DNA from 4 places in the Serratia liquefaciens ATCC 27592 genome. Region 1 is predicted to be linked to each of the others. Evidence: predicted binding sites of a transcription regulator. Region 1 holds the regulator's gene; each other region holds the start of a gene.

Region 1 (7,370 bases):
GAACAACGAATCGATACTGGTCTTGTGGCTGACCAGATCGGACAGCGCCAGCGCCAGCGCAAGGCTCACCAGGAAGCTTTCACCGCCGGACAGGGTTCGAGTGTCGCGCAGTGCGTCCGCCTGCCAGGTGTCCACCACCTGCAATTCCAGTGCATCACTGGTTTTGCGCTGCAGCAGATAGCGGCCGTGCAACCGGCCCAACTGGTTATTGGCCAGGTACACCAGATGATCGAGCGTCAGTCCTTGGGCAAACTTACGGAATTTATCCCCCTCTTTGGAGCCGATGAGCTGATTGAGGTAGCTCCAGTCGTCGTATTGTTGCTGACTTTGGCTGATTTGCTCAAACAGCGACTGCTGATTGAGACGGCGCGCGGCATCACTTTCCAACTGGTTGCGCACTTCACCCTGTCGGAGCTGCAGAGTTTTGAGCTGCTGCGCCAGCGCGGCCAGATCCTGGCCCAGGGTTTGGGGATCGGCCTGGCTTTCATCCAGCCCTTCCGGACGCTGTTGGCGTTGCTGTTCCAGATTGGCTACGGCCTGGGTCAGCAGGGCGCTGGCTTCAACCTGCCGTTGCTGCAGCTGCTCTTTGCGCCGTTGCAATTGTTGGCGCTGATCGTCATTCAACAGGGCAGCGTTGAAGGCCGCTTCGTCGTCGAATTCGCTGGTGGACAACGCTTGCAGCCAATCTTGCTCCGCCTGTTGCAGCCGTTCGGCCAGGTGCAACAGCTGTTGCTGCAACCCGGTGAGTTGCCCGCCAAGACGATCGCGTTGTTCCTGCGCCTTCTGCCAGTGCTCTGCGGCCAGTTGTATAGCCTGTTCGCAGGCCGTCTGCCGGGCACGCAGCTGTTCACGCACCTGCACGATTTGCTGTTCGCCAAACAGCGCCAGCCGCTGCGTACGTTGTTCGCCCAGAGCTTGCTCTGCTTCTTGACGCTGTTGCTGCAGGCGTTGCTGCTGCGATTGGGCCTCGGCGTGGCTTTTTTCCAGCAGGCTGAAACGCTCGTCCAGCAGTGCCTTTTCTTGCTGCGCCTGTTGCTGCTGTGTCTGCAGTGCGGCCAACCGGTCTTTAGCCTGCTGTACCGCCTGGGCTGCCTGCTCGTGTTGCAGCAGACTGGCCTGAGCCTGACGCTCCTCATTGTCGCAGTCGCTTAACCACTGGCTAAGGCGAGCGGTGTCCTGCAGATCAAAATCAAACGCCAGAGGCGTGCTGAGGGTTTGCCATTGCTGACGATGAGCGGCCAGCTGTTGTTCATCTTGGCCGATAAGATGTTGCTGGCGCTGCAGTTGCTCTTTCAGGCTTTCGCAGCGGGTGCGCAGCTCGGTGCCCTGGGTGTACAAAGCCTCGGTTTTGACGCGCATATCGGCCAGACGCAGTGCTGTCTCAGAGGGTTTTACCGCCTGATACTGTTCGATGGCCGGATGCTCGGAAGATCCGCACAGTGGACAAGGTTCGCCGGTTTGCAGGCGAGCGCGTTCCGCCTCCAGGCTGACGATGCGTTGCTCCAGCTCAAGGGCTTTCTCTACGTCCGTCTGATGTGCTTTTTGCTGTTTGTACTGCTGGCGTGTTTCTTCAAGCTGCTTTTCAAGCTCGCTGAGCTGGGTCTGACGGGCCGTGAACTCCTTGCGTTGTTGTTCCAGACGTTCGCTGACCTGGCCAAACAGCGAGGAGAGGGTAAATAATTTCTGGCGCACCGGACGCAGCTCGGCCAGTTCGGTCTGACGTTGGCGCAGCGCTGTTAGGGGGGCTTGGGCTTCCAGCGCATTTTGCTGCTGTTGCTGCGCTGCCAGTGCGGCAGTGAGGCCGTTAAGCTGCTCCTGCTGCTGTCCGGTCTGGGCGGTGAGCCGGGCTCGTAAAACCTCGAGTTGTTCCAGCTCCGCTTGTTGCTGAGCATACTGTTGCGTGGCGGCATCGCAGGCCTGTTGCAGTTCTGTCTGCGTTTTTTGCAACTGGGTTATCTGGTGGTCGAGCGGGACGATCTGCTCGTCGATCAGACGTTGTTGGATCTGCTGGTGTTCGACATGCGCCTGCAGTTGAGCACGTGCTTGTTCCACTGCCTGCTGCAACGGGGTCATCTGGGCAAGCTGTTGCTCCTGTTGCTGCGTCAACTGGGCAATCTGCTGTTGTAGCGCCTGTTGATCGCTGCGGCAGCGGTTGCGTTCGTTGAGCAGTGGGCGCAGTTTCTCTGCCGGCTCGCTGCGCGCCAACTGCTGCAGCTGGGGTTCTGCCTCAGCCTGCTCCTGTTGTACGGCGCTCAACTGACGCTGGTATTCCTGCTGTTTCTGCTGCGTCTGCTGCCATTGCTGTAGCCAGTTTAACGCCCGTTGCTGACGCTGGGTCTGTTCGCTGAGGGTATTTTCCTGCGAACTGAGCTCCACGAGCTGGCTTTCCAGCTGTTGGCGCTGTTCTTCGTTCAGCAACTCAATGCCGCTGGCGCGCTGATGCAACGCGTCCAGATCGGTTTTGGCCTGTTTGTGCTGCTCGAAAACGCGCTCGGAAAGCTGGCCGTAAATCTCGGTGCCGGTCAACTCTTCCAGCAGTTCGGCCCGATCATTGGCATCGGCATTCAGGAAGGCAGCGAACTGCCCCTGAGACAACATCATCGATTTGGTAAAACGACCGAAATCCAGTCCGGTGATCGCGGCGGTAAGATCCAGCTTGTCGCGGACTTTATCGGCCAGGATCTTGCCGTCATCGCGCAGCGCCAGCTCCACCTTCGGCGCCTGCAGGTTGCCGTCCGGGGAGTTTTTGGCACGGCGCTGGCTCCAGAACGCGCGGTAACCGACGCCTTTAACCTCAAACTCGACCTCCGCCAGCGACTCGGCGGTGTGGCGGGTCATCAGCTCATTTTGGCTTGGCGTGACATTCAGGCGCGGCGTCTGGTGGTACAGTGCCAGACAGATGGCGTCCAGCAGGGTGGTTTTACCCGCGCCGGTGGGGCCGGTGATGGCAAATAATCCGTTGCTGGCGAAGGGCTCGACGGTGAAGTCTATCTTCCATTCCCCCTGCAGCGAATTGAGGTTTTTTAATCTCAGGCTGAGGATTTTCATTGGTTCGGCTCCTGATCCTGGTGCCGTACGGCTTCGACCACCTGTTGGAACATCTGACTCATTCGCTGTTTGCGCGCTTCGGCCATCTCGGGTTCCTGCGCCAGCCGCCGCTCAAAGACCTCGGTGACGCTCAGTTCGTTGAGCGTTTCTTTGTCTTGCTGTTCAATGGCCTGGCGACGCTGCTCCTTACTGCGGCGCAGCAGCACGACCTCTACTGGTAGTTGATCGGCCAGCAGCTGAATGCGACGCTGAATGTCGCTAAGGTAATCCTGGGTCGCCACTTCGATATCCAGCCATACCGGTAATTCACCCTGATAATCGGCGAACAGCCGTAATTGTTGCTCGATCTGCGCCAAATCTCCCTTAATGAGCTGCATTGGTTGGAAGCTTGGGATCTCCAACGCGCTGACTTGCTGCAGGGCACCCGCCGCGAAATCCACCATAAACACGCTTTTGGCCTTGCCCAACTCGTCAAAACTGAGCGGGATAGGGGAGCCGCTGTAGCGAATATGTTCAGATTTGGCGACGTTTTGCGCGCGATGAATATGCCCCAGCGCGATGTAATCGGCCGGCGGGAACGCTTGTGCGGGGAAGGCGTCCAGCGTACCAATATAGATGTCGCGCACCGAGTCGGACGTGGTGACGCCGACGGTGGTCAGATGGCCGGTAGCGACGATGGGCAGCGGCAAGCCCAGCGCATCACGGCGCGCACAGGCGGCCTGGTACAGGGTGTGATAGTGGTCGGCGATAGACTCTTGCAGCGCCTGCTGTTTTTGCACCCCGGACTCACCGGCGCGGCTGGTGAGCAGATCGCGCGGGCGCAGAAAAGGAATGGCGCACAATACCGCACCCGGTTGGCCGTCGCGTTGATTCAGCACCAGCACCTGTTGTTCGATTTCGCTCTGCGCATTGGCGATCACGGTGGTATTCAGGCAGGAAAGTAATTCACGCGATTCATTTAAGGTGGCCACGGAGTCGTGATTGCCGCCCAACACCACCAACTGGCAGCCGGTACGCTGCAGTTCCACCACGAAGCGGTTATACAGCTCGCGGGCGTAGCTTGGCGGCGAGCCGGTATCGAACAGATCCCCGGCGACGATCAGCGCGTCCACCTGGTGTTGTTCGATCTGTTCGATCAGCCAGCGCAGAAAGGCCTGATGCTCGGCGGCGCGGCTTTTGGTGAAAAAGTACTGGCCAAGATGCCAGTCAGAGGTGTGGATCAGGCGCATGACACTCCCGGGGCGATAGGGTAATGGCGGTGATTATAAAGGGCGTTGCGGCGGCTGTCGTGACGCAATCATTATGACAACTGAATGATTTTTCTTTGACGTTGGAAATAATCGCTATGCTTACTGCCTATAACAGCCCGCTTTTTTCATAAAAGTGTCACAAAACTGACGCATAATGGCGCCCGCAATCAACTGTGATCGCTAACACATTGGCAGGATTGACGATGGCAAGACGCATACTGGTGGTGGAAGACGAAGCGCCGATCCGTGAGATGGTGTGCTTTGTGTTGGAACAGAATGGTTACCAACCGTTGGAAGCTGAGGATTATGACAGCGCCGTGACGCGCCTGTCTGAGCCGTTCCCTGATTTAGTGTTGCTCGACTGGATGTTACCCGGGGGATCCGGCATTCAGTTTATTAAACATATGAAACGTGAAGCGCTGACCCGCGATATTCCGGTGATGATGTTGACCGCGCGCGGTGAAGAAGAAGACCGGGTGCGCGGCCTGGAAGTCGGGGCGGATGATTACATCACCAAACCCTTCTCACCGAAGGAACTGGTGGCGCGCATCAAGGCGGTAATGCGCCGTATTTCACCGATGGCGGTGGAAGAAGTGATTGAAATGCAAGGGCTGAGCCTGGACCCTTCCTCACACCGCGTGATGGCTAACGAACAAGCGCTGGATATGGGGCCGACCGAGTTCAAGCTGTTGCACTTCTTTATGACCCATCCTGAACGTGTTTATAGCCGTGAGCAGTTGCTTAATCACGTCTGGGGCACTAACGTTTATGTGGAAGACCGCACCGTTGACGTGCACATCCGTCGGCTCCGTAAGGCGTTAGAGACCAGTGGTCATGACAAAATGGTTCAAACCGTTCGGGGCACCGGCTACCGATTCTCAACGCGCTACTGATCGCGCCGCGCTGGAGAATATGCCGTGTTAGAACGTCTATCCTGGAAGAGGCTGGCCCTGGAGCTGGCCCTTTTCTGCCTGCCTGCCTTACTGTTGGGGCTGATTTTCGGTTATCTGCCCTGGCTGCTGCTGGCCTCCGTGCTGGCGGCGTTGGTATGGAATTTCTACAATCAACTCAAACTTTCCCACTGGCTGTGGGTTGACCGCAGCATGACGCCGCCGCCTGGCCGCTGGAGCTGGGAACCGCTGTTTTACGGCTTGTATCAGATGCAGCAACGGAACCGTCGTCGGCGCCGTGAGCTGGCGCTGTTGATCAAACGCTTCCGTAGCGGAGCGGAATCGCTGCCCGATGCGGTAGTGATGACTACCGTCGAAGGCAATATCTTTTGGTGCAACGGGCTGGCGCAGCATTTGCTGGGTTTCCGCTGGCCGGAAGACAATGGCCAGCACATTCTCAACCTGTTGCGTTATCCGGAGTTCAGTCACTATCTGCAACAGCAGGAGTTCTCCCGCCCTTTGACGCTGCAACTGAATAACGAGCATTACGTCGAGTTTCGTGTGATGCCCTACTCCGAAGGGCAATTATTGATGGTAGCCCGCGATGTGACCCAGATGCGTCAACTGGAAGGGGCTCGGCGCAACTTCTTCGCTAACGTCAGCCACGAGCTGCGCACGCCGCTGACGGTATTGCAGGGTTACCTGGAAATGATGAGCGACGAAGAGCTGGATGGTTCGCTGCGCGGTAAGGCGTTGGGCACCATGCAGGAGCAGACTCGCCGCATGGACGGACTGGTCAAGCAACTGCTGACGCTGTCGCGCATCGAGGCGGCGCCTAACGTTGAAATGAACGAGCGGGTTGATATCCCCCTGATGTTGCGGGTGTTACAACGTGAGGCGCAATCGCTGAGCGGCGGCAACCACGAAATCACCTTCCGGGTGAATGAGCAGTTGAAAGTGTTCGGTAACGATGACCAACTTCGCAGTGCGGTGTCGAATCTGGTGTATAACGCCGTCAATCATACGCCGAAAGGCACCAATATTGAGGTCAGCTGGCAGCAGACGCCAAGCGGCGCGCAGTTTCAGGTCAGTGATAATGGGCCGGGTATCGCGGCCGAACATATTCCCCGTTTGACCGAACGCTTCTACCGCGTTGACAAAGCTCGTTCACGCCAGACCGGCGGCAGTGGGCTGGGGTTGGCGATCGTCAAGCATGCGCTCAGTCACCACGATGCGCGGCTGGAGATCCTTAGCGAGCAGGGCATCGGCACCCGATTTATCTTTACCTTGCCTAACCGGTTGATTGTTCCCGCAGCTTTGTCAGAGAATGCGGTGAAAAATTAACGCGAGAGGCTGGCATGATCCGAATCACCCGAGGGCTGTTGCTTTGCCTGGCGCTGTTGGCAAGCCGAGGCGCGCTGGCACAGCCGGATGGCATGCTGTCCGGCAACCTGTCTAGCGTCGGCTCCGATACGCTGGCGAACCTGATGGCGCTGTGGGCGCAGGACTTCAGCCAGCATTATCCCAACGTTAATCTGCAAATCCAGGCCGCCGGTTCCTCCACGGCGCCAACCGCATTGGCGGCTGGTGCAGCGCAGCTTGGCCCGATGAGTCGCCCGATGAAGGCCGCGGAAGTCTCTGCATTCGAGCATCGTTACGGTTATGCGCCGTTGGCGGTACCGGTCGCGGTCGATGCGCTGGTGGTGCTGGTGCATCAGGACAATCCGCTGCGCGGTCTAAATCTGCAGCAGCTCGACCGAATTTTCTCCGCGACTCTGCGCTGTGGCGAGAGCCAGCCTCTGACGAGGTGGGGGGAACTGGGGCTGGCCGGTGATTGGCAACAGCGTGCGCTGCAACGTTTTGGACGTAATTCGGCCTCCGGCACCTACGGCTATTTCAAACTGCGTGCGCTGTGCGGCGGCGATTTTATGCCGCGCGTCAATGAGCTGCCGGGCTCGGCTTCAGTCGTGCAGGCGGTGGCCGGTTCGCTGAACAGTATCGGCTATGCCAGCATCGGTTTTCGCGCCAGCGGCGTACGGCTGTTGCCGTTAGCGGAGACCGGCCAAAACTATGTGACGCCAAATGACGCCAACGTGCGTAACGGCAGCTATCCGTTGTCGCGCTATCTGTATATTTACATTAATAAAGCGCCCAACCAGCCGCTGGAGCCGCTGACGGCGGC
Region 2 (7,370 bases), 1.0 Mb from region 1:
AGCCCGTATAGCGTATTGGAAGATGCGGTGCTGGCAGCGGAATGCACCGTGGGGCCATTCGCCCGTCTTCGTCCGGGCGCAGAGCTGGCGGTGGGCGCCCATGTCGGCAACTTCGTCGAAATGAAAAAAGCACGCTTGGGCAAAGGTTCCAAGGCGGGCCATCTGAGCTACCTGGGCGATGCCGAGATTGGTGACGATGTGAATATCGGCGCCGGTACTATCACCTGTAACTATGATGGCGCCAACAAGCATAAAACCATTATTGGCGACGGCGTGTTTGTTGGTTCCGATACCCAACTGGTGGCACCGGTCTCCGTCGGCAAAGGCTCTACCATCGCCGCTGGTACTACGGTTACCCGTGATATCGGCGAGGACGAACTGGTGCTGAGCCGCGTTAAGCAGGTGCACATCCAGGGTTGGCAGCGTCCGGTGAAAAAGAAATAAGCATTGTGTTTTGCGTTGGGCTCCGCGGACGAGCCCAATACAAAACATAATAATCCCCATTCTCTACAGGCTCGGGGACGCACGGTAAAAACCGGCAAAATCAGGTCAAGACATCGAAAGCGCCCCGAAAGGCGTTTAATTAGGAATACAACTGATGTGTGGAATTGTAGGCGCAGTAGCGCAACGTGATATTGCAGAGATCCTGTTGGAAGGTTTACGCCGCCTTGAGTACCGTGGCTATGACTCAGCCGGTTTGGCAGTGGTGGATGCGGAAGGCAACGTGAACCGTTTACGCCGCGTGGGCAAGGTCAATAAACTGGCCGAAGCCGCGGAACAACATCCCTTGCACGGCGGCACCGGTATTGCTCACACCCGCTGGGCAACGCACGGTGAACCTACCGAAGCGAATGCGCACCCGCATGTTTCTGATTACATTACCGTGGTGCATAACGGCATCATCGAAAACCACGAACCGCTGCGTGAATTGCTGATCGAACGGGGCTATCACTTCAGCTCCGAGACCGATACCGAGGTGATTGCTCACCTGGTGCATTGGGAACAGCGCCAGGGCGGCAGCTTGCTGGAAGTGGTGCAGCGCGTGATCCCACAGCTGCGTGGCGCCTACGGCACCGTGGTAATGGATAGCCGCGACCCGAGCGTACTGGTGGCAGCGCGTTCCGGCAGCCCGCTGGTGATCGGCCGCGGCGTGGGTGAAAACTTCTTGGCATCCGACCAACTGGCGCTGCTGCCGGTGACCCGTCGCTTTATCTTCCTGGAAGAAGGCGACGTGGTGGAAATGACCCGCCGCACCGTCAACATTTTCGACAAACAGGGTAACGCCGTTGAACGCCCTGAGATTGAATCTCAAGTGCAATACGACGCCGGTGATAAAGGCGCTTACCGCCATTACATGCAAAAAGAGATTTACGAACAGCCGCTGGCGCTGAAAAACACCCTGGAAGGGCGTTTCAGCCATGGCCAAATCAACCTGAGCGAGCTGGGACCGCGCGCCGATGAGCTGCTGGCGAAGGTGCAGCATGTGCAGATCATTGCCTGCGGTACGTCATACCACTCTGGCATGGTTGCTCGCTATTGGTTCGAATCTCTGGCCGGTGTGCCTTGCGACGTCGAGATCGCGTCTGAATTCCGTTACCGCAAATCTGCCGTGCGTCCGGGCAGCCTGATCATCACGCTGTCGCAGTCCGGCGAAACCGCCGATACCCTGGCGGCGCTGCGTCTGTCGAAGGAATTGGGCTACCTCGGTTCGTTGGCGGTGTGTAACGTGGCCGGTTCTTCGCTGGTGCGTGAATCCGATTTGGCGCTGATGACCAAGGCCGGGACCGAAATTGGCGTGGCCTCTACCAAGGCCTTCACCACCCAGTTGGCGGTGTTGTTGATGCTGGTGGCACGTTTGGGCCGTCTGAAAGGCATGGCGGAAAGCGTTGAGCATGTAATCGTACACGGCCTGCAGGCGTTGCCGGCGCGTATCGAACAGATGCTGTCGCTGGACAAAAGCATTGAAGCGCTGGCGGAGGGGTTCTCCGACAAGCATCACGCGCTGTTCCTCGGCCGTGGCGATCAGTATCCGATTGCCATGGAAGGTGCGCTGAAGCTGAAAGAGATCTCCTACATTCACGCGGAAGCCTATGCGGCCGGTGAATTGAAGCACGGCCCACTGGCGTTGATCGATGCCGATATGCCGGTGATCGTGGTGGCGCCGAACAACGAACTGTTGGAAAAACTGAAATCCAACATCGAAGAAGTTCGCGCGCGTGGCGGCCAGCTGTATGTGTTCGCCGATCAGGATGCCGGTTTCGTCAGCAGCGAAGGGATGACCATCATTCCATTGCCGCACGTAGAAGAAATCGTGGCCCCTATCTTCTACACCGTGCCGTTGCAGCTGCTGTCTTACCATGTGGCGTTGATCAAAGGCACCGATGTTGACCAGCCGCGTAACCTGGCTAAGTCTGTCACCGTAGAGTAATCCGCTGCTGTTAATCTCTAAAAGCCGGCCACTGTGCCGGCTTTTTTCATAACGGGATCAAATATGACAAGAGTGCTACAGCGGAGATAAAAGTTGTCATATTCAAACGGATAGCGGCGTTGGAAAGGGTTTTTTTATTGATTAATTACTGAGTGGTTTTATGTTTAATGGTTTGATTTTTATAGAGTAATCATATCTGTGCTCTCACTGTAATATAACTGTCATATTTCGTACATTTTACTGTCACCAAACTGTCCTATTTTCCCTCCTGCAGCAATACTTACTCTGATGAAAACGACTCAAAGTCGATTTTTGAATATCCCATTAGGAGGGATTATGAAACTGATGCGTACCACCGTCGCCAGTATTGTGGCAGCGACTTTCTCCCTGACCGCCGTGTCCGCGTTCGCTGCTGCTAGCCTGACCGGTGCAGGTGCGACATTCCCCGCTCCGGTTTATGCCAAGTGGGCAGATTCTTATCAGAAAGAAACCGGCAACAAAGTTAACTATCAGGGCATCGGCTCTTCTGGTGGCGTGAAGCAAATCGTCGCCAATACCGTTGACTTTGGTGCCTCCGATGCACCTTTGAGTGATGACAAGCTGGCGGCCGATGGCCTGTTCCAGTTCCCTACCGTGATCGGTGGCGTGGTGCTGGCCGTTAACATCCCGGGCATCAAATCCGGTGAGCTGACCCTGGATGGGAAAACCCTGGGTGATATCTACCTGGGCAACGTGAAAAAATGGAACGACCCGGCGATCACCAAGCTGAACCCAGGCGTCAAGCTGCCGGATCAGAACATTGCGGTTGTTCGTCGCGCGGACGGTTCAGGCACCTCTTTCGTGTTCACCAGCTATTTGTCTAAAGCTAACGCGCAGTGGAAAGAGAAAATCGGTGCAGGTTCTACCGTTAACTGGCCAACCGGCCTGGGCGGCAAGGGCAATGACGGCATCGCCGCATTCGTACAGCGTCTGCCAGGCTCCATCGGTTACGTTGAATACGCGTATGCCAAACAAAACAACCTGGCCTACACCAAGCTGATTTCGGCCGACGGCAAAGCGGTTAGCCCAACAGAAGAGAGCTTCAGCGCCGCCGCTAAAGGCGTTGACTGGAGCAAAACCTTCGCCCAGGACCTGACTAACCAGAAAGGTGACAACGCCTGGCCAATCACCTCCACCACCTTCATCCTGGTGCACAAAGAGCAGAAAAACCCGGCTCAGGGCACCGAAGTTCTGAAGTTCTTTGACTGGGCGTACAAAACCGGCGCCAAGCAGGCTAACGACCTGGATTACGCCACGCTGCCGAACGAAGTTATCGAGCAGGTGCGTGCAGCATGGAAAACCAACGTAAAAGACAGTTCCGGTAAAGCGCTGTACTAACAACGCAGGGGCGCGTGATTCGGCGCGCCCCACTCAGTTTTTCAGGGCTCAATTCAGGTTGGGCCTGCCAGGGTTAACACAGAGAGTGATCTATGGCTGAGTACAAGCCGACCATTAAAGCACCGAGTAAAAATGGTGACGTCATCTTCAGCGCGCTGGTTAAACTGGCGGCGCTGATTACCCTATTGTTGCTGGGCGGCATTATTGTTTCGCTGATCTTCGCCTCCTGGCCGAGCATACAGAAATTCGGTTTCTCCTTCCTGTGGACCAAAGAATGGGACGCGCCTGCTGAGCAGTTCGGCGCCCTGGTACCGATCTACGGCACCGTCGTCACCTCGCTGATCGCATTGATTATCGCCGTACCCGTCAGCTTCGGCATTGCGCTGTTCCTGACCGAGCTGGCACCAAACTGGCTGAGGCGCCCGCTGGGTATCGCCATTGAATTGCTGGCGGCGATCCCGAGTATCGTTTATGGCATGTGGGGCCTGTTCGTGTTCGCCCCGCTGTTTGCCGAATATTTCCAGACCCCGGTCGGCGACGTGCTGTCAGGCATTCCGATTGTCGGTGAGCTGTTCTCTGGCCCGGCGTTCGGTATCGGTATTCTGGCTGCCGGGGTGATCCTGGCGATTATGATTATTCCTTATATCGCCGCCGTAATGCGCGACGTGTTCGAACAAACCCCGGTGATGATGAAAGAGTCGGCCTATGGCATCGGCTGCACCACCTGGGAAGTGATTTGGCGCATCGTATTGCCGTTTACCAAGAATGGCGTAATTGGCGGTGTAATGCTCGGCTTGGGCCGTGCGCTGGGGGAAACCATGGCGGTGACCTTCATCATCGGTAACACCTACCAGCTCGACAGCGCTTCACTGTATATGCCGGGCAACAGCATCACCTCTGCACTGGCCAACGAATTCGCCGAAGCGGAGTCGGGCGTGCACACCGCCGCGTTGATGGAGTTGGGGCTGATTCTGTTTGTTATCACCTTTATCGTGCTGGCGCTGTCGAAGCTGATGGTGATGCGCCTGGCAAAGAGTGAGGGACGCTAACGTGACGACTATGGATATGCAAAATAGCGTAGCGCTGCTGGAAAGCCGCCGCAAAATGCAGGCCTGGCGCCGCCAGAAGAACCGACTGGCGCTGTTCCTGTCGATGGCGACCATGGTGTTTGGCCTGTTCTGGCTGGTGTGGATCCTGTTCTCCACCGTGACCAAGGGCATCGACGGCATGTCGCTGGCGCTGTTCACCGAAATGACTCCTCCGCCGAATACCGCGGGCGGTGGTCTGGCAAACGCCATCGCCGGTAGCGGCCTGTTGATCCTGTGGGCTACCGTGTTCGGTACGCCACTGGGCATCATGGCGGGGATTTACCTGGCGGAATATGGCCGTAAATCCTGGCTGGCGGAAGTCATCCGTTTTATTAACGACATTCTGTTATCGGCACCGTCGATTGTTGTGGGCCTGTTCGTGTACACCATCGTGGTGGCGAAGATGGAACACTTCTCCGGTTGGGCCGGGATCATCGCGTTGGCGCTGTTGCAGGTACCGATCGTGATCCGTACCACCGAGAATATGCTGAAGCTGGTGCCGGATACGCTGCGCGAAGCCGCTTATGCGCTGGGCACGCCGAAATGGCGCATGATTTCCGCCATCACGTTGAAAGCCTCGGTCTCCGGCATCATCACCGGCGTGCTGCTGGCGATTGCGCGTATCGCAGGGGAAACCGCACCGTTGCTGTTTACCTCGCTGTCGAATCAGTTCTGGAGCACTGACCTGATGCAGCCGATCGCCAACCTGCCGGTGACCATTTTCAAATTCGCCATGAGCCCGTTCGCCGAATGGCAAGAGCTGGCCTGGGCCGGGGTGCTGTTGATAACCCTGTGCGTACTGCTACTGAATATCCTGGCGCGTGTGGTTTTCGCCAAGAAAAAGCATTCATAAAATTTTGAGCGCTGCCGTGGCGGCGCTGATGAAAAGAGAGAAGTCTTGATGAGTATGGTTACTGACGCTTCCAGCAGCAAAATTCAGGTACGCGATCTGAACTTCTACTATGGCAAATTCCATGCGCTGAAAAACATCACGCTGGATATCGCCAAGAACAAGGTCACCGCGTTTATCGGCCCGTCCGGCTGCGGCAAATCTACCCTGCTGCGCACCTTCAACAAAATGTATCAGCTTTACCCCGAGCAGCGTGCCGAAGGTGGCATTCTGCTGGATGGGCAGAACATTCTGACCGACAACTCGGATATCGCACTGCTGCGTGCCAAGGTCGGCATGGTGTTCCAGAAGCCGACGCCGTTCCCGATGTCGATTTACGACAATATCGCCTTCGGCGTGCGCCTGTTTGAAAAGCTGTCACGTGCCGACATGGATGAGCGTGTGCAGTGGGCCTTGACCAAGGCGGCGCTGTGGAACGAAACCAAGGACAAGCTGCACCAGAGCGGTTACAGCCTGTCGGGTGGCCAGCAGCAACGTCTGTGCATCGCTCGCGGCATTGCCATTCGTCCGGACGTGTTATTGCTGGACGAACCTTGCTCGGCGCTGGATCCGATTTCCACCGGTAAGATTGAAGAGCTGATCAGCGAACTGAAGTCTGACTACACCGTGGTGATCGTAACCCACAACATGCAGCAGGCCGCGCGTTGCTCCGACTCCACGGCATTTATGTATCTGGGCGAACTGATCGAGTTCAGTGATACTGATAACCTGTTCACCGCGCCACAGAAAAAACAGACCGAAGACTACATCACCGGCCGTTATGGTTGATAGGATGCATCATGGATAACCTGAATTTAAATAAGCACATTTCCGGCCAGTTCAACGCAGAACTGGAGCATATCCGCACCCAGGTATTGACCATGGGCGGGCTGGTGGAACAGCAACTGACCGACGCTATCACCGCGATGCACAATCAGGACGGTGAATTGGCCAAGCGCGTGATTGAAGGCGACGCCAAGGTCAATATGATGGAAGTGGCGATTGACGAAGCCTGCGTGCGGATCATCGCCAAACGCCAGCCGACCGCCAGCGACCTGCGTCTGGTGATGGCGATCATCAAAACCATTTCCGAGCTGGAACGCATCGGCGACGTGGCGGACAAGATTTGCCGCACCGCGCTGGAGAAATTCTCGCACCAGCATCAGCCACTGCTGGTCAGCCTGGAGTCGCTTGGTCGCCATACCGTGCAGATGCTGCACGACGTGCTGGACGCCTTCGCGCGCATGGATTTGGATGAAGCTATCCGCATTTACCGCGAAGACCGGAAGGTCGATCAGGAATATGAGGGCATCGTACGCCAGTTGATGACCTACATGATGGAAGATACGCGTACCATCCCAAGCGTGCTGACCGCGTTATTCTGTGCCCGTTCGATCGAGCGTATCGGTGACCGCTGCCAGAACATTTGCGAATTTATCTTCTATTTCGTCAAAGGTCAGGACTTCCGTCATATCGGTGGCGACGCGCTGGAAAAGCTGCTGTCATCCGACGGAAAAGACGATAAAAAAGAGTAATTTCCCCCGAGAGTTACCCCTGAAGGCGCAGAAAACTGCGCCTTTATGCTGTT
Region 3 (7,370 bases), 780 kb from region 1:
TCGCCGAGACTTTTGTCTGGTTCAGCCTAGTGGCCGTGGTGTTTGCGCTACCGGCAATGCGCCGGGGCTATCAACGCTTGGCTAAATGGATCGACGGACTGGCGGGGGTATTGTTCACCGGTTTCGGCTTGCACCTGATCTTTACCCGTTAATTTTGGGGCAGTGAACCAGAGGGCCGAACAGCGATGTTCGGCCCTTTTGCATCAGGCTTTTCGGGCCGTGGCCAGCAGCCCTGCGACCAGGATGAACAGCGAGCCAAAGATGCGGTTCAGCAGTTGCATTTGGCGTGGGGTCTTCAGCCAACCGGCAATACGGGTCGCCAAAGTGGCGTAGCCAATCATCACGATGATATCGACCACCACCGTAGTGACGCCGAGTACCAGGTACTGCTCGGCTTGGGGCTGATTGGGCAAAATAAACTGTGGAAACAGCGCCGCCAGAAAAACGATGCTTTTCGGGTTGGTCAGATTCACCAGCACGGCGCGGCGGAACAGACGGCGGCGCGGCATGGTGCCCGCCAGCGTATGCAAGTCCAGCGAACCGGCGGCGCGCCACTGCTGAATACCGAGCCACACCAGATAAGCGGCACCCAGCCATTTCAGCAATTCAAAAGCCATCAGCGACTGCGAGATCAGCGCCCCCAGGCCAATGCCCACCAGCAGGATATGCAGGCTCAGCCCGACCTGCAGCCCGGCGATCGAGGCTGCAGCCCCACGATAACCGTGGCTGATGCCGGTGCTCATGGTGTTGATCGCTCCAGAGCCGGGTGACAGGCTGAGGATAAGGGTTGTCAGCAGGTAGGTTAGCCACCAGTCCAAAGTCATTGCAGTGCTCCCTGAAAGCGCCAATTTGTGCCAAAATGATTCGGTTTTTGTAGGAATTGAATCACAATACGCTAGTATTATTTCTTGTGCCAGCGGTCACATTTTTACCGCTGGCGGCTCAGGGAAAAGCATTTGATGACGTCGTTTACTCTCAGCACCGATGACTGGTTAACGCGTGAAACGCAGTTTGCTGCTTTCGCCACCGGCCCGCTGCTGGACTTTTGGCGGCTGCGTGAGGAGGGCGAGTTCATCGGCGTTGGCGGCGTACCCATCCGCTTCGTACGATTCTGTTCTGCGCGTCATCAGCGGATGGTGGTGGTAAGCCCCGGCCGCATCGAAAGTTACGTTAAATATCCTGAGGTTGCCTACGATCTGTTCCAGTGTGGCTATGATGTGATGATTTTAGATCACCGTGGGCAAGGCCGTTCCGGCCGTTTGCTGGCGGATACGCACCGTGGTCATGTGATAAACTTCAGCGATTACGTCGACGATTTCACCCAGTTCTATCAGCAGGAAGTGAAGCCACGCGGTTACCGGCAACGCTTTGCGCTGGCGCACTCAATGGGGGGCGCGATCCTGGCGCAATTCCTGGCTCGTCAGCCGCAGGCCTTTGACGCCGCCGCGTTTTGTGCGCCAATGTTCGGCATTTATTTACCGATGCCGGGTTGGATGGCCAATCGCATTCTTGACTGGGCGGAGAAGCACCCGAAGGTGCGTGAGTACTATGCGATAGGCACCGGCCAGTGGCGCCCACTGCCGTACGTGGTCAACGTGTTGACCCACAGTCGTGAACGTTATCGGCGCTGCTTGCGCTATTACGCCGACTATCCCGAGCTGCAGGTGGGGGGGCCCACTTACCATTGGGTGCGAGAAAGTCTCCAGGCCGGTCGGGATATCATCGCTCAGGCGGCTAACATCACTACGCCGCTATTGTTATTGCAGGCCGGGGAGGATCGGGTGGTCGACAACCGCTCTCACCAGGCTTTTTGTCAGGCATTGTCAGAAGCGGGGCACCCTTGCGAAGGGGAAAAACCGCAGGTTATCGAAGGCGCACGGCATGAGATCCTGTTTGAGCGGGACGCGATGCGCGCCGAAGCACTGAACGCAATCCTGCGTTTCTTTGCTCAACACTTAGGTGGTACCCCTACCGCCGACCACTCCATCAGAGGTTAGAACATACCGCTATGTATCACGTCGTCGCTTCCGATTTAGATGGCACGCTGCTGTCACCTGACCACACCTTGTCCCCGTACGCCAAAGAGACCTTGAAGCTGCTGACCCAGCGTGGGGTACATTTCGTCTTCGCTACCGGGCGTCACCATATCGACGTTGCGCAGATCCGCGATAACCTCGACATCAGCGCCTTTATGATCACGTCTAACGGCGCTCGCGTGCACAACACCGACGGTGAGCTGATTTTCAGCCATAACCTGGCCGAAGACATTGCCCGCGACCTTTACGGCATGCTGCATAACGATGCCGATATCACCACCAACGTCTACCGCAACGACGACTGGTACATCAACCGCGAAAGCCCTGAACAGAAAGAGTTTTTCCAGGAATCCATTTTCCAGTATCAGTTGTTCGAACCGGGCCTGTTGGAAACCGACGGCGTGTGCAAGGTGTACTTCACCTGCGACGATCACGAAAAGCTGCTGCCGCTGGAAGATGCCATCAATGCACGCTGGGGCGATCGGGTTAACGTCAGCTTCTCGTTCCCAACCTGTCTGGAAGTGATGGCGGGTGGCGTGTCAAAAGGGCATGCGCTGGAAGAAGTGGCCAAGATCATCGGTTATACGTTGAAAGAGTGCATCGCCTTCGGCGACGGCATGAACGATCTGGAAATGCTGTCGATGGCCGGTAAAGGCTGCATCATGCGCGACGCGCATCAGCGTTTGAAAGATAAACTGCCTGAGCTGGAAGTCATTGGCTCAAACGTCGACGACGCGGTGCCACATTACCTGCGGAAAATGTTCCTGGGTTGATATGAACAGGGCGCCTTGCGGCGCCCTGATTGGTATTACTTGTGCTGGCCCTGCTTTTGCAGGAATTGCACGCCCTTGTCAGGGAAGTCGGTGAACACGCCGTCCACGCCCGCCTGGTTGTAAATCACGTCATACAGCTGATTCACGTCGGTCACGTAGTCTGGCAGCGCATCGGCGCGGATGGTGAATGGGTGCACCGCCAACTTGTTGGCATGCGCTTCTTTCACCATGTCGGTCAGCACCACCTTGCCCGGCTTGGATTTTTCCGCCACCACCAGCATGTGGTAGTCCGGTCCGATGCCGTCGGCATACTGGGCGATTTGCTTCATCGCGCCCGGTTTGAACATCCAGTCATAGTCGTATTCCACCCATTTGCCGTCGGCTTTCTGCTCATAGGTTTCCTGCCACTTGTTATAGGCGATCAGTTGGATCAGCTTCAGATCCATGCCCATTTTCGGTTCCAGCTCGGTTTTAATCCGCTTCAGCTCGTTGGCATCGAAGCATTGCAGATAAACGTTATCGCCCTTGCCGGTGTAGCCGTACTGTTTCAGAACCGCCAGCACCTTGCTGGAAATGTCTTTCCCTTCTTGCTTATGGAACCACGGCGCTTTGATTTCCGGGTAAATACCGATATTTTTGCCGGTTGAATGATTCAACCCCTGCACAAATTCGATCTCTTCCTGGAAGGTATGGACGCGGAAGTCGGATTTACCCATCGGGAAACGACCCGGGTAGCCCTGCACCTTCTTGCCATTTTCGATCTCAAAACCTTCGGTGAACTTCAGCGACTTGATTTCAGGCAGCGTAAAGTCGATGGCGTAATAACGGCCGTCTTTGCGCGCGCGGTCCGGGAAACGCTCTGCTACGTCGGTGACGCGATCGAGGTAGTGGTCATGCAACACCACCAGCTCGTTGTCCTTGGTCATCACCAGATCTTGTTCGAGGAAATCCGCGCCCTGCGCGTAGGCCATGGCCTTCGCCGGCAGCGTGTGTTCCGGCAGATAACCGCTGGCGCCACGGTGGGCGATCACCACCTTGTCGGCGGCTTGTGCGGCGCTGACCATTGAGGTGGCCAGGATAATCCCTGCCAGCAGGGCTTTGACTTGAGTCCGCATATTGTTGTTCTCCATGTTGTAGGTGCAGGGGTAGTAAAAAGGCCGGTGATTAACCGGCCTAAGACTGCTGACAAAGTCCTTTGCAGTTAAACGTTATGATCTGGGGACTAATAAAAACAAAGGATTATGTCTTGTGAGCTGCTCCAAACGCCCGAAAATCCCATTTTTCGGGTGTTTGTCGTCAGATTAAGGCCGCAAGGCGGCCTTTAAATAATGCGAAAGTTGTATGACGCTTAACCGCGTTTGTTGGCAGCGATTTCCGCGTGGTGTTTTTTCTCGCTCATCATGGTCAGCAACAGCAGCACTACCGCGCCGATGCTACCGCCAATCATCACCATAAAGCCGCCGTCCCAACCGAAGTAGTCAACGGTGTAGCCGACGATGGCGCTGGCTGCAACAGAGCCGCCCAGGTAACCGAACAGACCGGTGAAGCCTGCGGCGGTGCCGGCGGCTTTCTTCGGTGCCAGTTCCAGTGCGTGCAGGCCGATCAGCATGACCGGGCCGTAAATCAGGAAGCCGATGGTGATCATACAGGCCATATCGATGCCAGGATTACCGACCGGGTTCAGCCAGTAAACGACGGTGGCAATGGTCACCAGCGTCATGAAGAACACGCCGGTAGCGCCGCGGTTACCCTTGAACACCTTGTCCGACATCCAGCCGCACAGCAGGGTGCCCGGAATACCGGCATACTCGTACAGGAAGTAAGCCCAGGAAGACTTGTCCAGCGCGAAGTGTTTCACTTCTTTCAGGTAGGTCGGTGACCAGTCCAGAATGCCGTAACGCAGCAGATAAACGAACACGTTAGCTACGGCGATGTACCACAGCAGTTTGTTCGGCAGGATGTACTGCATGAAGATCTGCTTGGCCGTCAGCTCTTCTTCCGCTTTGTCGGTGTAGTCGTCCGGATAATCGTTTTTGTATTCTTCAATCGGCGGCAGGCCGCAGGATTGCGGGGTGTCGCGCATCAGGGCAAAGGCGATCAGGGCTACCAGAATGGCACCGAAGGCCGGCATGTACAGCGCCGCGTGCCAGTCGTTGAACCAGGCCATACCCAGCAAGAACAGCAGCGGTGGCAGACCGCCACCCACGTTATGGGCGCAGTTCCAGACCGAAACGATACCGCCACGCTCTTTCTGCGACCACCAGTGCACCATGGTACGGCCACAAGGCGGCCAGCCCATGCCCTGGAACCAACCGCACAGGAACAGCAGCACGAACATGACCGCGATGCTCGATGTCGCCCATGGAACGAAGCCCATAAACAGCATGACCGCAGCAGCCAAAATCAGGCCGGCGGGCAGGAACACGCGAGGGTTGGAGCGGTCAGAAACCGACCCCATGATAAATTTTGAGAAACCGTAGGCGATGGAAATACCGGACAGCGCGAAACCGAGGTCACCGCGGCTGAAGCCCTGGTCAATCAGGTAAGGCATGGCCAGGGTGAAGTTCTTGCGCACCAGGTAGTAGGCGGCATAACCGAAGAAAATCCCCATAAATATTTGCCAGCGCAATTTACGGTACAGCGGGTCGACTTTGTCGACCGGCACACGTGAAATGTGTGCTGCCGGCTTAAAAATACTCAACATGAGCGCCTCCGATGGCTTTATCTAGTTATCACATCAATATGATCTTTTACGTTCATTTGATGATTGAGCGGATATCGAATGTGGTGTTTTTTTGTTCCATAACGAGCGTCATCCTAGTCAAAACCGCCTGGTGTCGCTGTGATGAATGGCGCAAATGTTACACTTTTATGAAACACCGGCGGATTTTGAGCGATTCGTTAACGTTATGAAATAGAAAAACGCCTAAAAATCGTGATTGTGATCACATTCGTGGTTTTTTGTGGACATTTTACTTTCGTTTTAAGTTCGTTATTGTTCCTTATCAAACAAAGACCCCAATGACTGTGGCCCAATAGGGCAATAACCACGGATCCAGAGGGAGCGTCATGAGCAGCCATTCAGCAGAAAACGAAACGGATGTGATCATCATTGGCGGCGGCGCGACCGGCGCGGGCATTGCTCGTGACTGCGCACGCCGCGGCCTGCGTTGCATACTGCTGGAGCGTCATGATATCGCCACCGGTGCGACCGGACGCAACCACGGCCTGCTGCACAGCGGTGCGCGTTATGCGGTAACCGACGGCGAATCGGCGCGCGAATGCATAGAAGAGAACCGCATCCTCAAACGCATTGCGCACCACTGCATCGAGCGAACCGACGGGCTGTTTATCACCCTGCCGCAGGATTCACTGGCTTATCAACAGCAGTTTATTGTCTCCTGCCACAGCGCCGGTATCAACGCTGAAGCTATTGATCCGCAGTTGGCGTTGCGGCTGGAGCCGGCGGCTAATCCGGCGCTCATCGGTGCCGTGCGCGTGCCGGACGGCACTGTCGATCCTTTCCGTTTGACCGCCGCCAATATGCTCGATGCCCGTGAGCACGGCGCGCAGATCCTCACTTATCACCAGGTGGTCGGTTTATTACGCACGGGCGATCGCGTTACCGGAGTGCGTGTTTTCGACCACCAATCGTCGCGCCGTTACGATATTCACGCCGAAGTGGTGGTCAACGCCGCCGGTATCTGGGGTCAGCAGATTGCAGAATATGCCGATCTGCGAATTCGCATGTTCCCGGCCAAGGGCGCTTTGCTGATCCTGGGTCATCGCATCAACAACATGGTGATCAACCGCTGCCGCAAGCCGGCGGACGCCGACATTCTGGTGCCGGGTGACACCATCTCGCTGATTGGCACCACCTCCACCCACATTGATTATGATCAGATCGACAACATGCTGGTGACCCCGCAGGAAGTGGACATTTTAATCCGCGAGGGCGCGCTGCTGGCACCTGAATTGGCGCAAACCCGAATTCTGCGTGCTTATGCCGGCGTTCGGCCTTTGGTAGCCAGTGACGACGACCCTAGCGGTCGCAACGTCAGCCGTGGCATCGTGCTGCTCGATCATGCCAGCCGCGACGGTCTGGAAGGCTTTATCACCATCACCGGCGGCAAGCTGATGACCTACCGGCTGATGGCGCAGTGGGCGACCGATAAAGTGTGCGAAAAGCTTCGGGTAGACAGCCCCTGCACTACCGCACAGGAGGCGTTGCCGGGTTCTCGTCAGTCGGCGGAAGAAACGGTGCGTAGCGTGGTGTCTTTGCCTGCCAGTATTCGTGGCTCGGCGGTTTATCGCCACGGCGACCGTGCAAACCGCGTACCGGCGGGGGATCGGTTGGACAACAGCCTGGTGTGCGAATGCGAAGCGGTGACCGCCGGCGAGGTGCGTTATGCGGTTAACTCTCTCACCGTCAATAACCTGGTCGATTTGCGTCGTCGTACCCGCGTTGGCATGGGCACCTGCCAGGGGGAGCTTTGCGCCTGCCGTGCCGCGGGGCTGCTGACACGCTTTAACGTCACCACCCCGCAGCAGTCGATCGACC
Region 4 (7,370 bases), 560 kb from region 1:
GGCCGTGACGGCAGCAATGGCGCGGGAATAAGGGCAGGTTGCCATGTTGTTCTCCAGTAGGTTTGGCCGGTGTGAACCCATCCTAACGGTGGACGCACAGCCATACTTCGCCTAATCTCGAAGTATGAATAACATCGATATTGAAGATCGTCTGGCGGCACTGAGCGGTGCCATTGCCGACCGCACCCGGGCGCGCATGCTGTGCCTGCTGATGGATGGTCGCGCTTATACCGCCACCGAACTCAGCGCCGCGGTGGACGTTGCCGCCTCAACGGCCAGCGGCCATCTGGCACGCCTGCAGGAACAGCGACTGATCGCCTGCGTCAAGCAAGGGCGTTACCGCTATTTCCGTCTGGCGGGGCCGGAAGTCGCCGCCGCGCTGGAAACGCTAATGGCACTGGCCGGCGTCGAAAAGCCCGTGGTGAAAAGCACTACTCCGACGTCATTGCAATTCGCCCGAACCTGTTATGACCATCTGGCCGGTGAAGTGGCGGTAAAACTGCACCAACGCCTGCATCAGCTAACCTGGTTAGAAGGTGAGGAAGACTATCGGTTAAGCGAGGCCGGCCACGCTGCACTCACTCGGTTGGGCGTCGACTGTTCCCCTGCGCCCTCACGAAGACGCTTCGCCTGCGGTTGCCTGGACTGGAGCGAGCGCAAGGCCCATCTGGGTGGTGCATTAGGTGCGGCGATGCTTACCGCATTTATTCGTCGTGGCTGGATAAAACGCCAGTTGGAGAGTCGTGAACTGCAGCTCACCGCCAGCGGGAAAAAAGCGCTTAAAGCACATTTTGACCTCACTGTTTAACCTCACAACAGGTTAGTTTTGGTGCAATACTCAATAAGCAAACCGTCAACCCGAGGACTCCCATGCTCGATCAAACCCAATTCCCAATCACCAAACTGTGGCCGGCGCAGCATCCGGAGCGGCTGCAGCTCTATTCGCTGCCCACGCCGAACGGGGTAAAAGTTTCTATCATGCTGGAGGAGATCGGCCTGCCGTATGAAGCGCACCTGATCGACATCGGCAAAAACGAGACCTGGACGCCCGAGTTTTTGTCGCTGAACCCGAACGGCAAGATCCCGGCAATCATCGATCCCGATGGCCCTGGCGGCAAGCCATTACCCCTGTTCGAATCCGGCGCCATTCTGCTGTATCTGGCGGAAAAAAGTGGCAAGTTCCTGCCGCAGGATCCGGCTCTGCGTTATGAAACCATTCAGTGGGTATTTTTCCAAATGGCGGCCGTTGGCCCCATGTTCGGTCAGCTCGGCTTCTTCCACCGTTTCGCCGGTCGTGAATACGAAGATAAGCGCCCGCTTGAGCGTTATAAGAATGAGTCGAAACGCCTGCTGGGCGTACTGGAAAGCCGGCTTGAAGGCCGCGACTGGATCATGGGCCAGGATTACACCATTGCCGACATTTCACTGTTGGGCTGGGTGCGTAATCTGATCGGCTTCTACGAAGCCCGCGAGATAGTCGATTTCGACAGTTTCCCACGCGTAGGGCAATGGCTGGAGCGCGGTCTGGCACGACCGGCGGTGCAACGCGGCGTCAACATTCCCGCCCGCAGCGAATAATGGCTTGCCTGGGATAGCCGCCCGGCTATCCCTTTTGCGTCTTCTTTGTCGTCATAAAAGTGTCACACCCCTGCATTACCCTCCCTGCCTAACAAGTTCGTGTTATACCCCTATGATTTTTAAGCCACAGTCAGGCATCCTGCTCGCTCATCCCCAGGCGCTTACTCCAGTAAGTAACTTGGGGTTAGCGAGTGCTGGTAACCACGCTGTAGCTTGAAAGGCGACCGGGTATTTATGTTTTTATATTACGACAAGGAGCTTTCCCCGATGTTGCAGCCAGTTTCCCTGATCGCCAGTGCCGTGTTATCCGCCTTATTATGCTCAAGCGCCTTCGCCGATGAGACGCCGGCCAACGCTGCCGGACTTTCCGAGCGTGCGGCTCGCGGCAATATCGTTGAACCCGGCGGAGCACGTCGCCTGAGTGGCGATCAAACCGCGGCATTGAAAGCTTCGTTGTCTGATAAAACGGTCAAGAATGTGATTTTGCTGATTGGCGACGGCATGGGCGATTCGGAAATCACTTCGGCACGCAACTATGCCGAAGGCGCAGGCGGCTATTTTAAAGGCATCGATGCCCTGCCGTTAACCGGCCAATACACCCATTATTCGCTGGACAAGAAAACCCACAAGCCGGATTACGTCACTGACTCCGCCGCCTCGGCGACTGCCTGGTCCACCGGCGTCAAAACCTATAACGGCGCGCTGGGCGTTGACGTTAATGGCAAAGACCAACCGACCCTATTGGAAATTGCCAAAGCGGCGGGTAAAGCCACCGGCAACGTTTCCACCGCAGAGTTGCAAGACGCCACACCTGCGGCGCAGATTTCCCACGTCACCTCGCGTAAATGTTACGGCCCGGAAGAGACCAGTGAAAAATGCGCAACCAACGCGCTGGAAAATGGCGGCCGCGGTTCGATCAGTGAACAGTTACTCAAAGCCCGCGCCGACGTCACCTTAGGCGGCGGAGCAAAATCCTTTAATCAGTTAGCCAAAAGCGGCGAATGGCAGGGAAAATCACTGAAAGAGCAGGCAACTGCATTAGGTTATCAGTGGGTGGAAAACCTCGATGCCCTGAACGCCGTTAACGTCGCCAATCAGCAAAAGCCGCTGCTGGGGCTGTTTGCCGCCGGCAATATGCCGGTACGCTGGCAGGGGCCGAAGGCCAGCTATCACGGTAATCTCGACCAACCGGCGGTGACCTGTCAGAACAACCCGGCACGTACGGCGGATATCCCGACGCTGGCGGTTATGACCGAGAAAGCCATCGACCTGCTGAAAACCAATAAAAACGGATTCTTCCTGCAGGTCGAAGGCGCATCGATCGACAAACAGGATCATGCCGCCAACCCGTGCGGCCAGTTCGGGGAAACTGTCGATCTGGATGAAGCCGTGCAGAAAGCATTGGAATTCGCCCGTGCCGACGGCAACACTCTGGTGATCGTCACCGCTGACCATGCTCACTCCAGCCAGATTATCGCCGCCGACGCCAAAGCGCCGGGCCTGACGCAAATGCTGACCACCAAAGATGGCGCGCCGATGACCATCAGCTACGGCAACTCGGAAGAGGATTCGCAGGGCCACACCGGCACCCAGCTGCGTGTTGCCGCCTACGGCCCGCATGCCGCCAACGTCGTCGGGCTGACCGATCAGACAGATTTGTTCTATACCATGCGTGACGCCATGGCGATCAAGTAAGCTAACGACCCCGTCCGCTGATTAATTAAACCCTGTTCATCGTTGCTCACGCCGGCGATGAACAGGGTTTTCGCCGTTTGAAACCTCCAGGCTACTGCTATATTGTGGGACCTGTATTCCTCGCAAAAATGTTCTGCCCTGTCCGTAAACAAACCAATGTGATCCCACCCGACAATAAGGATGAGCTCTTGCATTTGATTACCCTGCCCTTCGACACCGAACGCCTGCAACTGCGCCGCTTCACGCCCGACGATCTCGAAGCCTACTCGACTTACCACCGTTTGCCGGAGGTCTATCGTTATCTGTATGCCCCCACCCCGGACAACGCGCAACTGGCCGATCAGCTTGCTCAGGCGATAGCTTCGCGCTTCTGTCAGGACGGCGATATTTTTTATTGCGCCGTCACCCTAAAGGACAGCGGAGAGTTGATCGGTGAAGTGTTGTTGAAACTGGCTAACCGCGCAGCATTACAAGCCGAGATCGGTTATATCTTCAGCCCGGTTTATGCCGGTAAAGGTTATGCCAGCGAAGCCGTGCAAGCGGTGTTGGATCGGGGGTTTAACCAAGTGGGCTGCCACCGCATTTTTGCCCGGCTCGATGCTGCCAATCAGGGGTCTATCGGGGTCGTCGAACGTCTGGGGATGCGCAAAGAGGCGCACCTGCGACAAAACGATCGTTTCAATGGCCAATGGGGTGATGAACTGATTTATGCACTGCTGAAAGAAGAGTGGCCGTCGGCAGCAATGAAGGCCCGCCGCTAAGCGTCAACCAGCATCTTGGCCGCACTGAAATGCCCGGCGGCCATTTTCATTTTGTTACCTGCTGCTATTTGCCATTATTCCATAAATATTGTGTGATAATGGCATATCGTTTAAATCAGCGGCAATTAGACCTTATTAATTTAGCGGTTATATTTAAATAAAAATAATAAATGAATGATTCCTGCCTTTAATAGGCTTTTTTTAGTTACAAAAGTAGTTTTTAACAATATTGCAAACAATAATATCCCCGCAGTAACCAGAGTTGAACAACCTGTCCCCAGACAGCCTGTAATAATCCACTTTTCGTTAAGAAAACGATTAACAAAAAGACATTATCACTGTCACTCGGCTTAGCCGGGCGGGTTAGTTTTACTTATTTCCAGGGTAACTCCCGATAAATTCTTTCACCTGCAATGAGTAGAATTTACACACAAGAGATTTGATTCAATGAGAAAATTACTCGTCCTGATCTTCTGTCTGAACCTGTTTGGCGTTACGCAACAGGCGACGGCGGAAGAGAATAAGTCCGTTGATGTGGTACTGATCGGCGGTGGCATCATGAGCGCCACGCTGGGGACCTACCTGCATGAGCTGGAGCCAAACTGGTCCATCGACATGTATGAGCGCATGAACGGCGTGGCTGAAGAAAGCTCCAACGGCTGGAACAACGCCGGTACCGGTCACTCCGCCTTCGCTGAAATGAACTATACCCCGGAAAAAAAAGACGGCACCATCGACATCAGCAAAGCCGTGGTGGTTAACGAGTCTTTTGAAATCTCGCGTCAATTCTGGTCTTATCAGGTGAAAAATAACGTCCTGAAAGATCCAAAATCCTTTATTAACAGTGTGCCGCACATGAGCTTTGTCTGGGGTGACGACAACGTCAACTTCCTGCGCAAACGCTATGCCGCACTGCAACACAGCACCCTGTTCCGTGGTATGGAGTACTCAGAAGACCCTAACCAGATTAAACAGTGGGCTCCGCTGGTGATGAACGGCCGCGATCCGGCGCAGAAAATTGCTGCGACCCGCATGCCGCTGGGTACCGACGTTAACTTTGGCGTGATCACCCACCAACTGGTGGACACGCTGACCAAAAACCCGAACTTCAAGCTGAACCTGAGCCATGAAGTCCGCGACATCAAGCGCAATGCCGACAACACCTGGCGCGTCACCGTGGCCGATCTGAACCGCGACGGCAAAGAAACCACCGTGAATGCCAAATTCGTGTTTATCGGTGCAGGCGGTGCTTCTCTGACGCTGCTGCAGAAAACCGGCATTCCTGAAGCCGAAGGCTACGGTGCCTTCCCTGTCGGCGGTCAGTTCCTGGTCACCACCAACCCGGAAATCGCTGACCAACACCTGGCCAAGGTTTATGGCCTGGCCAGCGTAGGTTCACCGCCGATGTCGGTTCCGCACCTGGATACCCGCATGCTGGACGGCAAGCGTGTCTTGCTGTTCGGACCGTTCGCCACCTTCTCCGGCAAGTTCCTGAAAAACGGTTCACTGTTCGACCTGCTGCACTCCCTGAGCACTTCGAACCTGATGCCAATGACCCACGTCGGGCTGGACAACTTCGACCTGGTGAAATACCTGGTGGGTCAGTTGATGATGAACGACGACGATCGTTTCGCTGCGCTGAAAGAGTACTTCCCTGAAGCCAAACAGGCAGACTGGAAACTGTGGACCGCCGGCCAACGCGTGCAGATCATCAAAAAAGATGCAGATAAAGGTGGCGTACTGCAGTTCGGTACCGAAGTGGTCAGTTCCGAAGATGGCAGCATTGCCGCTCTGCTGGGTGCATCACCGGGCGCATCAACTGCCGCACCGATCATGCTGCACCTGATGGAGAAAGTGTTCAAAGATAAAGTGGCTACGCCGGAATGGCAGAGCAAACTGAAAGAGATCATTCCGTCTTACGGCCACAAGCTGAACGGCGATATTGAAATGACCAACAAGATCCGCGGCTACACCAGCAGCGTCTTGCAGTTGGACTATATCGAAGTGAAGCCGGAAACTAACTGATCCCCGCCTTTCCCCTCTTTGCTCAAGGCCGCCACGTGCGGCCTTTTTCATTTCCCTGCGACCCAAAGAGCACGTTTAGCCACCTTTTTCCTCCGGGTTAACACTTGCGTAACCCGTCTCTGCGGCCTATTATCAAAGCATCAACTTGGATAATTACTATTACCTACTGTGACCTGAATGTCGTACCCGCAGGAGAACTAAAACAATGGATCGCGTTAATATCATTCACGATTTGCTGGACTGGATTGAAACCCATCTGGATCAGCCGTTACTGTTAGACAACGTAGCGGCGAAGTCAGGCTACTCCAAGTGGCACCTGCAAAGGATGTTCCGCAGCACTACCGGGCATGCTTTAGGCAGTTACATTCGCGAGCGTCGACTGTCGCAAGCCGCGCAAGCACTGCGTTCGACCCCGCGCCCTATTCTCGACATTGCCCTGCAGTTCCACTTTGATTCTCAGCCGTCTTTTTCACGCGCATTTAAAAAACAGTTCGGCAAAACGCCGGCGGTTTATCGTCGCACAACCCGCTGGGACGTCGCAGAGATGCACCCGCAGCCGATAGAACCGCTGAAAGGGCATCGCCATGAGTCCCCTGGCGTGCATCTGTGGTATGCCGGTAAATGCCTGGACAGTGTCTGTACCAACTGGGTTGGTCAACACTGAGAGAAATTGCATTAAAAAAGGGGTTCAGCCTGCGCTGAACCCCTTTTTTTATTGAGAAATCTTACTTGAAGGTGACGTCGATATTGGCCGACGCGGTGAATGGCCCCACCTTCGGGTTGGTATTCAGCCATTTCAGGCTAGCCATGAAGTTCTTTTCAACGGTGCTACCATTGACCAGGCCCAGATCAACCGGGGAATTCATCTTGATTGGCGTGTTTGGTGTCGCCGCCTGCGAAATCAAGATACCAAATCCGCTGTCGCTGGTTGGCAAGATCGTCGTAGCGTCCTGCACTGGATAAGTGGAGCTGAAACTGGCCTGCAGTGTCTCGCCCTTGCAATCCTGACCGGTAGCCGGATCAGACATATTGGCGCTGACCGAGAACGGTACTTGTTTTTCTATCTTGCCAGCTACCGCATTCTGACGCGGAATGGTGCCAAAATTCACGGTTGAGCCATTGTTAGCCACTACGGTGATTTTCGGATTACAGGAAATAAACTGAATATTTCCCAGACCGTTAATATAGGCATTGAAGTTGCTGCCGACCACGTTGTTGAGACCGCCGACCCCATCAACCTGAAATACGGAATAAGTGCCATTGTTGGTGATTTTCCCACCAGCAGGCGGAGGTGCCCCTGTCGCCTTGATA

Evidence for each region. Region 1 encodes PhoB, which activates phosphate uptake and scavenging genes when phosphate is short. Its sites were predicted from a motif close to CTGTCATAAAACTGNCNNAT; they were not measured.
Region 2: pstS (phosphate ABC transporter substrate-binding protein PstS) is a predicted target of PhoB. The motif match lies at 2,669-2,688, and genes of this name have one in related genera.
Region 3: glpT (glycerol-3-phosphate transporter) is a predicted target of PhoB. The motif match lies at 5,668-5,687, and genes of this name have one in related genera.
Region 4: phoA (alkaline phosphatase) is a predicted target of PhoB. The motif match lies at 1,627-1,646, and genes of this name have one in related genera.

Annotation. Positions count from the first base shown of each region.
Region 1 covers NC_021741.1:959,453-966,822, forward strand. The annotation lists gene sbcC (exonuclease subunit SbcC) at 1-3,048, opposite strand, end outside; gene sbcD (exonuclease subunit SbcD) at 3,045-4,277, opposite strand; gene phoB (phosphate response regulator transcription factor PhoB) at 4,502-5,191, shown strand; gene phoR (phosphate regulon sensor histidine kinase PhoR) at 5,216-6,532, shown strand; gene M495_RS04445 (PstS family phosphate ABC transporter substrate-binding protein) at 6,547-7,370, shown strand, end outside.
Region 2 covers NC_021741.1:5,199,737-5,207,106, forward strand. The annotation lists gene glmU (bifunctional UDP-N-acetylglucosamine diphosphorylase/glucosamine-1-phosphate N-acetyltransferase GlmU) at 1-444, shown strand, start outside; gene glmS (glutamine--fructose-6-phosphate transaminase (isomerizing)) at 599-2,428, shown strand; gene pstS (phosphate ABC transporter substrate-binding protein PstS) at 2,765-3,805, shown strand; gene pstC (phosphate ABC transporter permease PstC) at 3,898-4,854, shown strand; gene pstA (phosphate ABC transporter permease PstA) at 4,856-5,746, shown strand; gene pstB (phosphate ABC transporter ATP-binding protein PstB) at 5,801-6,571, shown strand; gene phoU (phosphate signaling complex protein PhoU) at 6,583-7,317, shown strand.
Region 3 covers NC_021741.1:183,665-191,034, forward strand. The annotation lists gene rhtC (threonine export protein RhtC) at 1-152, shown strand, start outside; gene rhtB (homoserine/homoserine lactone efflux protein) at 204-824, opposite strand; gene pldB (lysophospholipase L2) at 960-1,997, shown strand; gene yigL (sugar/pyridoxal phosphate phosphatase YigL) at 2,009-2,809, shown strand; gene glpQ (glycerophosphodiester phosphodiesterase) at 2,845-3,924, opposite strand; gene glpT (glycerol-3-phosphate transporter) at 4,158-5,513, opposite strand; gene glpA (anaerobic glycerol-3-phosphate dehydrogenase subunit A) at 5,879-7,370, shown strand, end outside.
Region 4 covers NC_021741.1:1,517,209-1,524,578, reverse strand. The annotation lists gene M495_RS07150 (cytochrome P450 family protein) at 1-45, opposite strand, end outside; gene M495_RS07145 (ArsR/SmtB family transcription factor) at 125-808, shown strand; gene M495_RS07140 (glutathione S-transferase N-terminal domain-containing protein) at 871-1,578, shown strand; gene phoA (alkaline phosphatase) at 1,846-3,273, shown strand; gene M495_RS07125 (GNAT family N-acetyltransferase) at 3,462-4,034, shown strand; gene M495_RS07120 (malate:quinone oxidoreductase) at 4,482-6,059, shown strand; gene M495_RS07115 (helix-turn-helix domain-containing protein) at 6,265-6,723, shown strand; gene M495_RS07110 (fimbrial protein) at 6,785-7,370, opposite strand, start outside.